DNA from 3 places in the Streptomyces sp. NPDC001231 genome. Region 2 is predicted to be linked to each of the others. Evidence: riboswitches for the same ligand, from Rfam matches in the RefSeq annotation. Region 2 holds a riboswitch; each other region holds the start of a gene.
The links. A riboswitch is a leader RNA that binds a small molecule or an ion and turns the genes downstream of it on or off. The one in region 2 is predicted to bind cyclic di-AMP.
Positions count from the first base shown of each region.

Region 1: linked by a shared signal. The riboswitch ahead of ACFY3J_RS14690 (C40 family peptidase) and the one ahead of ACFY3J_RS24990 (glycoside hydrolase) in region 2 are both predicted to bind cyclic di-AMP.
Region 3: linked by a shared signal. The riboswitch ahead of ACFY3J_RS18980 (transglycosylase family protein) and the one ahead of ACFY3J_RS24990 (glycoside hydrolase) in region 2 are both predicted to bind cyclic di-AMP.

Region 1 is NZ_JBIAXS010000010.1:123,818-127,079, reverse strand. Features, by position in the region: gene ACFY3J_RS14700 (helix-turn-helix domain-containing protein) at 1-170, opposite strand, end outside; gene ACFY3J_RS14695 (ATP-binding protein) at 398-853, shown strand; gene ACFY3J_RS14690 (C40 family peptidase) at 912-1,385, opposite strand; cyclic di-AMP (ydaO/yuaA leader) riboswitch at 1,389-1,602, opposite strand; partial or broken gene ACFY3J_RS14685 (hypothetical protein) at 1,942-2,249, opposite strand; gene ACFY3J_RS14680 (ATP-dependent Clp protease proteolytic subunit) at 2,257-2,892, opposite strand; gene ACFY3J_RS14675 (ANTAR domain-containing protein) at 3,076-3,262, shown strand, end outside.
Region 2 is NZ_JBIAXS010000021.1:126,009-129,270, reverse strand. Features, by position in the region: gene ACFY3J_RS25000 (DUF6597 domain-containing transcriptional factor) at 1-490, shown strand, start outside; gene ACFY3J_RS24995 (hypothetical protein) at 747-1,052, shown strand; partial or broken gene ACFY3J_RS24990 (glycoside hydrolase) at 1,088-1,255, opposite strand; cyclic di-AMP (ydaO/yuaA leader) riboswitch at 1,263-1,443, opposite strand; gene ACFY3J_RS24985 (bifunctional [glutamine synthetase] adenylyltransferase/[glutamine synthetase]-adenylyl-L-tyrosine phosphorylase) at 1,771-3,262, shown strand, end outside.
Region 3 is NZ_JBIAXS010000014.1:132,494-135,755, forward strand. Features, by position in the region: gene ACFY3J_RS18970 (cytochrome P450) at 1-233, shown strand, start outside; gene ACFY3J_RS18975 (transglycosylase family protein) at 456-1,496, shown strand; cyclic di-AMP (ydaO/yuaA leader) riboswitch at 1,678-1,845, shown strand; gene ACFY3J_RS18980 (transglycosylase family protein) at 1,850-2,587, shown strand; gene eno (phosphopyruvate hydratase) at 2,834-3,262, shown strand, end outside.

The DNA of each region.
Region 1 (3,262 bases), on a different contig from region 2:
CGCACGTCGGCCGGTTTCACCCCGCTGGTGCCGGTCTCGATCCGGCTGACCTTCGACTGGTGCCAGCCGACCAGGCGGGCCGCCTCACCGCTGGTGAGACCCGCGCCGGTGCGCAACGCGCGCAGTTCGGCGCCCAGCTTCCGGCGGCGCACCTCGGGACCGTGCTGCATGGGCTACTCCCTCGCTCCCTCTGAACGCTCCATGCGACCCGCTGCGGATACGGTCTGTCGTCGCAGAGTTCACCGCATCGAGCGACAGATATATGCATATCTCGGTGGATCGCCACCGAGACCGGAGAGGTGATGGCAGTCTGACGGCGAAGCACCAGTGCGGGACCGTACTCGAATCATCCGCCAAGTGTCGGACTCCGGCCCCGTGGGAAAGGGACGACGTCGCCATGGCAGACCATCTGGAAGCATCCGTCACTCTGCCGAGCGATCCCGCCTCGGTCTGCGCGGCCCGTGCCTATGTGGCCGGCACGCTCGCGGAGTGGGGCCTGCCGCCGACCACGGACACCGCCGAGACGGTCCGGCTCATCGTGTCCGAACTCGCCACCAACGCCGTACAGCACACTTTGGGGCAGTCACCCACCTTCACGGTGGACCTCGTCCTCGTGCGTGACGAACGACTGCGTATCGGGGTCACCGACAGCCACCCCCGGTTCCCGAAACGCCTGCCGGCCGCCGTCCAGCAGGACAACGGCCGGGGCATGGTGATCATCCGGTGGCTCACCGCCGAGTGCGGTGGCAGACTGACCGTGAGGCCGACCCGGGAGGGCGGCAAGACGGTCTGCATCGAACTGCCGTGGACGGTTCCCGCCCGACCGGTGACGGCCGCGGGTCAGGAACCGTAGGAACGTGCGGTGACGACGTCGAAGCTCCGTCACCGCACGGCACCGCACTGCGGCCGGGTCAGCTCACCCGGCCGTACCAGACGCTCTTCGTCCAGATCTTCTGGAGCTTCACCACGTCCCCGGTCTTCGGGGCGTGCCAGATCTTGCCCTTGCCGGCGTAGATGCCCACGTGGTAGACGTTCGAGCCCGAGTGGAAGAACACCAGGTCCCCGGCTCGGCGACTGCCCGCGGAGATGTGCCGACTCTTGTTGTACTGCTGTGCGGCCGTGCGGGGCAGCTTCTTGCCCGCCCTCTTGAACGAGTACAGCGTGAGCCCGGAGCAGTCGAACCTCCGCGGCCCCGTGGCGCCCCACTGGTAGGGCGACCCCTGCTTGGACGCTGCGATCCGCAGCGCCGTGTTCGCGGTCGTCACGGCCGAGGCCTCGGAGGCCACACCCGGGACCACGATCGAGCCGCCCACGGCGGCCAGGGTCAGGGCCGAGGCCGTGCCGGCCCGGGCCATCAGCGACGGGACACGATTGAGCGCAGTCATGCGCAACCCTTCGTCAGCCGCCTGTGAAGGATGACCTGTCGGATTCGGGCTGGCGAAGTTGCCCGGCCGCGTTGCCGCGGCTTCACCCCAAGGGCTGCTCGGACCGGCCATGGCGTGACCGTTCCGGCGACCCGTCGTGCTTGGGTCCTCCACTCCTGCCGATCCACTCCTGTCGACCGGTCATCCGGGCGGCGGCAGGACTCGGCGTCCGCCCGGACCGCCCCGCCGTTGTGGCGGGGGCTTGTCGTCAGACAGGGATCTTCACCTACGGATGTCCGAAAATCCCAACGCAACCGCGTGTTTGTGTTGTTACTCACCACGCGCCCGTTCGGGTGGACACCCTCGCGATCGAACGTCTTCCCCCTCCCGCGACGACCCCCGGACCAGCAGCGGAACACCTCATTCCGCCATCCGGGGAGGCGCGTTGCGCAACTGCGGCGGTCCCGAAAAGGGAGCTGAACCTACACCGAAAGGCGGTCGGTCATTAGGGGCGATTTCACCCCGTGTCCAGACAGATGGGCCACATTGCCCGCCGAGACCGCGGCTGGGGATGACGTCAACTTCCGCAGTCGGGGGGCAGGGTGACGCGGGCCGTGCGCCGCTCGCCGTCCAGCACCCGCAGGGCCCGGACCGGAGTGTCCGCGTGCAGCTCGGTCTCGCCCCGCCGGTGCGTCAGCGCCAGGGTGTCGCGCAACTCCGCCGCCCTGCCGACGAGCGCCCGGGCGGCCCTCAGGGCCCGGTAGGTGTCTCCGGGTCGTCCCGGGTTGACGCGGCCCAGCAGGCGGCCGCCTCCAGGTAACGGTTGATCGGCTCCGCCTCGGCGCGGGTCGGCGCCGGCAAGGGCGGCAGCTCGGGTGGTGGCATCGGCGGCTCACCCCGCGTCCGGCGCGGTGCGCGTGGCCCCGCGGTTCGGGACGATTCGGTCAATCAGTCCATAGTTCAGGGCTTCTTGTGCGTCCAGCACCTGCTCCCGCTCCAGGTCGGTCCGCACCTGCCGCGCGGACCGCCCGGTGCTCCGCGCGGGCAGCTCCTCCAGGCGGGCGCGCACCCGCGTCAGCTCGTCCGCCTGGATCGCCAGGTCGGACGCCTTGCCCTCGACCGGCTCGGGCAGCGACGGCTGCCGCAGGACCACGCGGGCGCCGGGCAGCGCGTACCGCTTGCCCGGGGTGCCCGCGGCCGGCAGCACCGCCGCGGACGCGACGGCCTGGCCCAGGCGGATCGTCTCCACGTCGCAGCACACGTACCGCATCGTGTCGTGGACGGCCGTCGTCGCGCCGAACGAGCCGCCGGGGGAGTTGATGCAGAGCGAGATGTCCCGGTCGGGCGTCCAGTGCTCCAGGTGGAGGAACTGTGCGATCACGTCGTTCGCCGCGGTGTCGTCGATCGGTGTGCCGAGGAGGACGATCCGCTCCTCGAGCAGTTTCGCGTACGGATCCAGGGATCGCCGGCCGGCGCTGGTGATCTCGGTGAACTCGGGCAGGACGCAGCGGGCGGACGGTCGCGTCATGGCACACCCCTCGATGCGGCGGCGCCGGCTCCGGTCGGAGCGGTCTCTGTGAAAAATGTACAGGACGTACGTAAGTCGCGGAGGGCTCTCCCGTGCCGGGCGCGGAAACGGTCCCGGGTCGTGCACGGCGTCCTGCGGGGTGAAGCTGGAAGCACGGGCGCTCGACGACCCAGGGGACTGGCCATGGTGTTCTTCGCGATGTCCGAGCGGCGCCCTCTCCCGCCGCTCTCCGCCGCAGATCTGGTGCTGGAGCACGAGCGGCTCCACCAGGAGATCGATCAGCTCCAGCGGGCCCTGACCTCGCATGCCGTCATCGATCAGGCGATCGGCGCCGTGGTGACCTTCGGGCGGATCCCGCCCGAGGACGCCT
Region 2 (3,262 bases):
GGTGTCCACCCTCACCGACCGAGTCCTGGACATCGAAGAGATCTTCGGCCCGGCAGCGCGGGCAGCGGCAGACGCCATCATCACCGAACGCTGCGTGCCCACCGCGCTCCACCTCGCAGCCACGCTCCTGCGCGACTTCCGGCCCACGCCCGACCCTGCCATCGACAATGCGGCGAGGCTGGTCGAAACGATCAGCACCGACCCTGCTGTTCTACGGGTGTCCCAGCTGGCCGCGATCGCCGACATGAGCGTGCGCCGGCTGCAGAGGTTGTTCGCCGAATACGTCGGCATCGGACCCAAGTGGGTGATCCGGCGAGCTCGCATGCAGGAAGCCGCCGCACGTGCGGCCACCGCCCCGCAGGACTGGTCCGCTCTCGCCGCCGAACTGGGCTACGCCGATCAAGCACACTTCACCCGCGACTTCACCGCATCCATAGGGGCCTCCCCGGCGAGGTACGCGTCTTCGGCGGGACGCCGGAACGACTCCTGAGGTACCCGACCGCCCCGTTCACATAGAGTTACGGACTGGAAGTTGCCCGTGCCCCAGCCGTGCCCGATCGAGCGGGGAATCGGGCACCTGCCTGAGCTACTCGGGGCGGCTGCTCAGTCAATCGAGCGGGTTGGGTTATGCAGCTGGTGGACAGCGCCGACAGCGCCCGCTGACTCAATGAAGGTCATGGACTCCGCCGACCTCGGTTACTGTCTGGGGACCCGAGAGGCGGGCGCAGTGACGGGGGGCCGCCGCCGTGTCGATACGTGAGAACTTCGCCAAGCTCTTCAAGACCACGACCAGGACTCCTGACGGCGACCCGTTCGTGGTGGAGCACCCGTGTCAATGCTCGCCGGAGTGGCCCGGCTTGGAGACGACGGCGAACGGGCACATGCTTCCGGCCCAGCCCTCCAGCCACTACAGCGTTCTCACCAACCCCGAGGTCGGTCCGTTCGTCGCACGCTGCACCGGTTGTCACGCTCGGTATCCCAACCCTTGGGTGATCCCGCAGGGCGCGCCGATGCCTTTCGACTGGGCCCGTGAGGCTCCGCCGACCGCGTAAGCGCCGAGCAGGCGCAGTATGGGGAGAGAGTCGCACTCGCAGCCGGGGAGGCTGGGCTTTTGGGGCTGTGCGGGCGCGGCGTTCGCCGTCTGGGACAGCAGCGCCACGGAGGTGGGGGCCGCGGTCGTCAGACCGAGGGCCGGGGACGTGCGCAGTCCGGCGATCCGGGGGGCCGTGGTCCGGGCTTTGCGGTGCGACGCCAAGGGTGGCGCCTCCTTCCGTAGACCGCCTACCGGGTCAGCTGTCGGGTTCGGGCGGGTGGTCGGAAGGGTTGCCCTACCATCCCGTGCGCGCCGTGGGGGACGCGTGAACGGGACCGATTCACCCCAGGGATGAGTGGGTCCCCGGCTCCGGCTGCCGTGAGGCGCACCGGACTCGGCGCAGGCCACCCGTTCCGGCGTCGCTCGCCGGTGGGGTACGGGGTGCCCGCCGGGCACGCTGGCCAACGCTTGTGACTGCTGTGAAGGTTGGTGCGTGATATGTCCGCTACGTTTTCGTGACTTTCACGGTGCGCATACGGATGGCTGCACTCCGATGGTTTTCGGATCTCTGGCCGAAGAAGCACCTGTCGGTGCTGTAGGGCCCCCAGTGCGCAAGGGGTGACAGGGGGGTGCGTCCGATCTCCGACCGCGCGGAAAGCGGGTCCGACGTCAGGGCTCCGGCCCGGGAGTCCGGATAGGCTCTGGCCAGGACGGGCTTGATCCGACGGGAGGCCGGGATGACGGCGCCGGGGCGCAGGAGCAGTACCTTCACGCGGCTGCTGCGGCACGGCTTCATCCATGCCTCGGACGCCGAGCGGCTGCTGGACGGGCCGGACCTCGCGCCGCTCCGGGACGATCCGGTGCTGCTGGAGGCGCTGGGCGCCACCGCCGACCCGGATCTCGCGCTGGGCGGGCTGGTCCGGCTGCTGGAGGCGCAGCCGGAGTCCAAGGCCCGCCGCGAGCTGCTCGACACGCTGATAGCGGCCAAACCGCTGCGCGACCGGCTGCTCGGCGTGCTCGGCGCCTCCACCGCGCTCGGCGACCACCTCGCCCGGCACGCAGGCGACTGGCGGGCGCTGGTCACCTACGAGCCGCGCGACCTGCACCCGGGGGTCGAGGAGTTCGAGCACGGGCTCGCCGAGGCCGGCGACCCGGTCGGGCTACGCGTCGCCTACCGGCGCTGCCTGCTGTCCATCGCCGCCCGCGACGTGTGCGGCACCACGGATGTCGCCGAGACCGCCGCCGAGCTCGCCGACCTCGCCACCGCCACCCTGCGCGCCGCGCTCCGGCTCGCGCGGACCGCCGCGCCCGAGGACGACGCGCTGTGCCGGCTCGCGGTGATCGCGATGGGCAAGTGCGGCGGCCACGAACTCAACTACGTCTCCGACGTCGACGTGATCTTCGTCGGTGAGGCCGCGGACGGCGCCGACGAGGTCAAGGCCCTGCGCGCCGCGACCCGGCTCGCCTCGCACATGATGCGGATCTGCTCCGAGACGACCGTGGAGGGCTCGATCTGGCCGGTCGACGCCAACCTGCGGCCCGAGGGCCGCAACGGGCCGCTGGTGCGCACCCTCAGCAGCCATGTCGCCTACTACCAGCGGTGGGCCAAGACCTGGGAGTTCCAGGCGCTGCTCAAGGCCCGCCCGGTGGCCGGCGACCTGGAACTGGGCGGGCAGTACATCGCCGCGCTCGGCCCGCTGGTCTGGCAGGCCGCCGAGCGCGAGAACTTCGTCGCCGACGTGCAGAAGATGCGCCGCCGCGTGGTCGAGACCATCCCCATGGCCGAGGTCGAGCGCGAGCTGAAGCTCGGACCGGGCGGCCTGCGCGACGTCGAATTCGCCGTGCAGCTGCTTCAATTGGTGCACGGGCGGACCGACCCGTCGCTGCGCAGCGGCTCCACCCTGGACGCGTTGCAGGCGCTGGCCGCCGGAGGGTACGTCGGGCGTGTGGACGCCGTGCAACTCGACGACGCCTACCGGTTCCTGCGCTCCCTGGAGCACCGCATCCAGCTGTTCCGGCTGCGGCGCACCCACCTCGTCCCCGAGGACGAGGCCGATCTGCGCCGGCTCGGACGGTCGCTCGGCCTGCGCAGCGACCCGATCACCGAGCTGACCCGCGAGTGGAAACGGCACACCAGCGTCGTACGCCGGCTGCACGAGAAGCTGTTCTACCGGCCGCTGCTCGACGCGGTCGCCCAACTCGCTCCCGGCGAGGCCCGGTTGAGGCCGG
Region 3 (3,262 bases), on a different contig from region 2:
ACGTCCTCGATCTCGGGCGGCGTGACAATCAACACCTCGGCTACGGACACGGCATCCACTACTGCCTCGGCGCACCGCTCGCCCGCCTGGAGGGCCAGACCGCGCTGGCCACCCTCCTCACCCGGCTCCCGGACCTGCAACTGGGCACGGATCCGGCCGACTTGCGCTGGCGCGGCGGGCTCATCATGCGCGGACTGCGGACGCTGCCGGTGCGGTTCACACCCGGTCGGTAAGTCGCGGGGAAGCCGGACAAGGCAGGAAAAGGCGCCTGCCGCCGCACCACGCCTACCCACTGACGGACACGAAGACGACAATGTTCAACGGTGTGATCTTCACGTGATCTGTGCGGCATGAACTTGTGACAAGCGATCGACAGCCGATACTTTCACCCATCAGCGTGGCGCCGAGTCTGCGGTCGCCACGCGGGTCACCGCTGTCGCACGAAAGGTCTCCGTATGCTCTCCGGGAACGGTCGTCACCGTCGGCCCCGTCAGGCTCCGGCCCTCCTCGTCGCAGCCGGAGTGACCGGATCCGCCATCGCCATCCCGCTGATCGGCGCCGGCGGCGCCAGCGCGGCCGACGGCAACGCGTGGGACAAGGTGGCCAAGTGCGAGAGTGGCGGCGCCTGGAGCGCCGACACCGGCAACGGCTACTACGGCGGCCTCCAGTTGACGCAGGACGACTGGGAGAAGTACGGCGGCCTCGACTACGCCTCGAGCGCCGACCAGGCCAGCCGGTCCCAGCAGATAGCCGTGGCCGAGAAGCTGCTCGCCGACAAGGGCCCCGGTGCCTGGCCGACGTGCGGGCTGCTCTCCGGGCTCAGCAAGAAGTCCGGGGCGGCGAAGGTCGACACCGGCGTGGGTGATTCGTCCGGAACCTCCAACTCCTCCGGAAAGTCCGTCACGGACGACCTCGGCCTGTCCGACTCGTCGCAGGAGTCGTCGAGTGACCCGTCCGGATCGTCGGACGTCGACCCCGGTTCGACCGATTCCTCCGGCTCGCCGGCCGCGTCCCCCACCACGTCCTCCCCTTCGCCGTCCTCGCCCGCCGAGAAGGGCAAGCCGGCCGAGTCCGACACGTCCTCCGATGTCGCGGCAGGCGGGTCCCAGTCGCCCGACGCCTCGCCCTCGATCACGCCGCAGCCGGGTGATACGGACAACTCGTGGCAGATCGGCGGCACTTCGGCCCTGGTCGACACCGGCGCGCTCGGCGGTGGGCGGCACCGCGGCGGCAGTGCCGTCGAGGATCCGGCCGACAGTCACGCGGCCGCCTCCTCCGGCCGTCACGCCTCCCGCGGCGGCTCCGCGCGCGCCGTCGTCGCCGACTCCTACACCGTCCGCGCCGGCGACTCGCTCGAGTCCATCGCCGACTCCCTTGACGTCCCGGGTGGATGGGACGCGCTGTATGCGGCGAACAGGGGGGCGATCGGGTCCGACCCGAATCACATCTCTGCCGGTCAGACCCTGAATGTCCCTACCGAAACGCCCCAAAAGTAGCGGAAGTTCACGTCACGCTTCGCACCGAATGTCCCATTCGGGGAAGTGTGGGATGAGTCTCAGAAGCCCTGATCGTCTTTGGAATTCGGCGGAGCGCGTGCCTACGGTCATGACCGCTCGTCACCGCGAGCCCCGGCTGCCGCAACGCCGAATCCTGCCAGCGGCCGCACGGGAACAGTCGTCGCGTCAAGCGCCGTGGGCAGGAGCGGGGGACCCAAGGTAAGTGCCGCGCCGGGCAGTTGACCGGAGCGGCTAGGGGTGGAGCCGTGCCTCGTGTACGAGGCACGGCCGGGCAACTCAACCGGCCCGAACCCGACAGCTCACCTCGCAGGCGTCGGTGAGGGGATCCATCCATGCTGTTCTCCAGCAAGGCCAAGCACCGTCGTACGTCCAGGACCACCCGTGTCATCGCGCTCGCCGGTGTCGCCGGTGCCGCGGTCGCCGCCCCGCTGATGGCGGTCGGCAACGCCTCCGCCGCCACCGCCTCCGAGTGGGACGCGGTCGCCCAGTGCGAGTCCGGCGGCAACTGGTCCATCAACACCGGCAACGGCTTCTACGGCGGCCTCCAGTTCACCAACTCCACCTGGGCCGGGTACGGCGGCACCGCCTACGCGTCGCGCGCCGACCTGGCCTCCAAGTCGCAGCAGATAGCCGTCGCCGAGAAGGTCCTCGCGGGCCAGGGCAAGGGCGCCTGGCCGGTCTGCGGCAAGGGCCTGTCCGGCGCCGCCTACACCGGCAGCGCCCCCTCGTCCTCGTCCTCGTCTTCGTCCTCGTCCTCGTCTTCGTCGTCGTCTTCCTCCTCGTCGTCGAGCGGCAGCTCCGCCAAGAGCACCACCACCCGCTCGACCGAGCAGCGGGCCGCCAGCCGCTCCGCGACGCGTCCCGCTCCGGGCAAGACCGTCACCACGCCCACCGGCAAGAAGGTCGAGAAGGGCGACGGCGAGTACAAGGTGCTCTCCGGCGACACCCTCAGCTCCATCGCCGCCGAGCACGGCGTCCAGGGCGGCTGGAAGAAGCTGTTCGAGCTGAACAAGGACATCGTCGACAACGCCGACCTCATCTACCCGGGCCAGCAGCTCCACCTGAAGTAAGGGCCCGTGCCGCCCTTCATGGGCCCCCGCCCCGGCGCGTTCCCCCCTACGCGCCGGGGCGGGTTTTTCGTCTCCCGGACGCCCGGCCGTTCCCGAACCTTCCCCTCCCCTTTGTTCCGAGCAGGAACAAAGGGTACCGTCACTCTGTCCACGAGGCGGTCGGTCGGCCGGTCGCCGCCCCGGGACGGTTAGGCTCTAGTCGCAAGGCTCACGCCCCGCACTTCCAGCGTCACATCCCAGAAGGAGATGCTCGTGCCGTCCATCGACGTCGTCGTAGCCCGGGAAATCCTGGACTCCCGAGGCAACCCCACGGTCGAGGTCGAGGTCGGCCTCGACGACGGCAGCACCGGTCGTGCCGCCGTCCCCTCCGGCGCCTCCACCGGTGCCTTCGAGGCCATCGAGCTCCGTGACGGCGACCCCAACCGCTACCAGGGCAAGGGCGTCGAGAAGGCCGTCCTCGCCGTGATCGAGCAGATCGGCCCGGAGCTCGTCGGTTACGACGCCACCGAGCAGCGCCTGATCGACCAGGCCATGTTCGACCTGGACGCCACCGACAACAAGGGCTCGCTGGGCGCCAACGCCATCCTCGGCGTCTCCCTCGCCGTCGCCCACGCCGCCTCCGAGGCCTCGGACCTCCCCCTCTTCCGCTACCTGGGCGGTCCGAACGCGCACCTG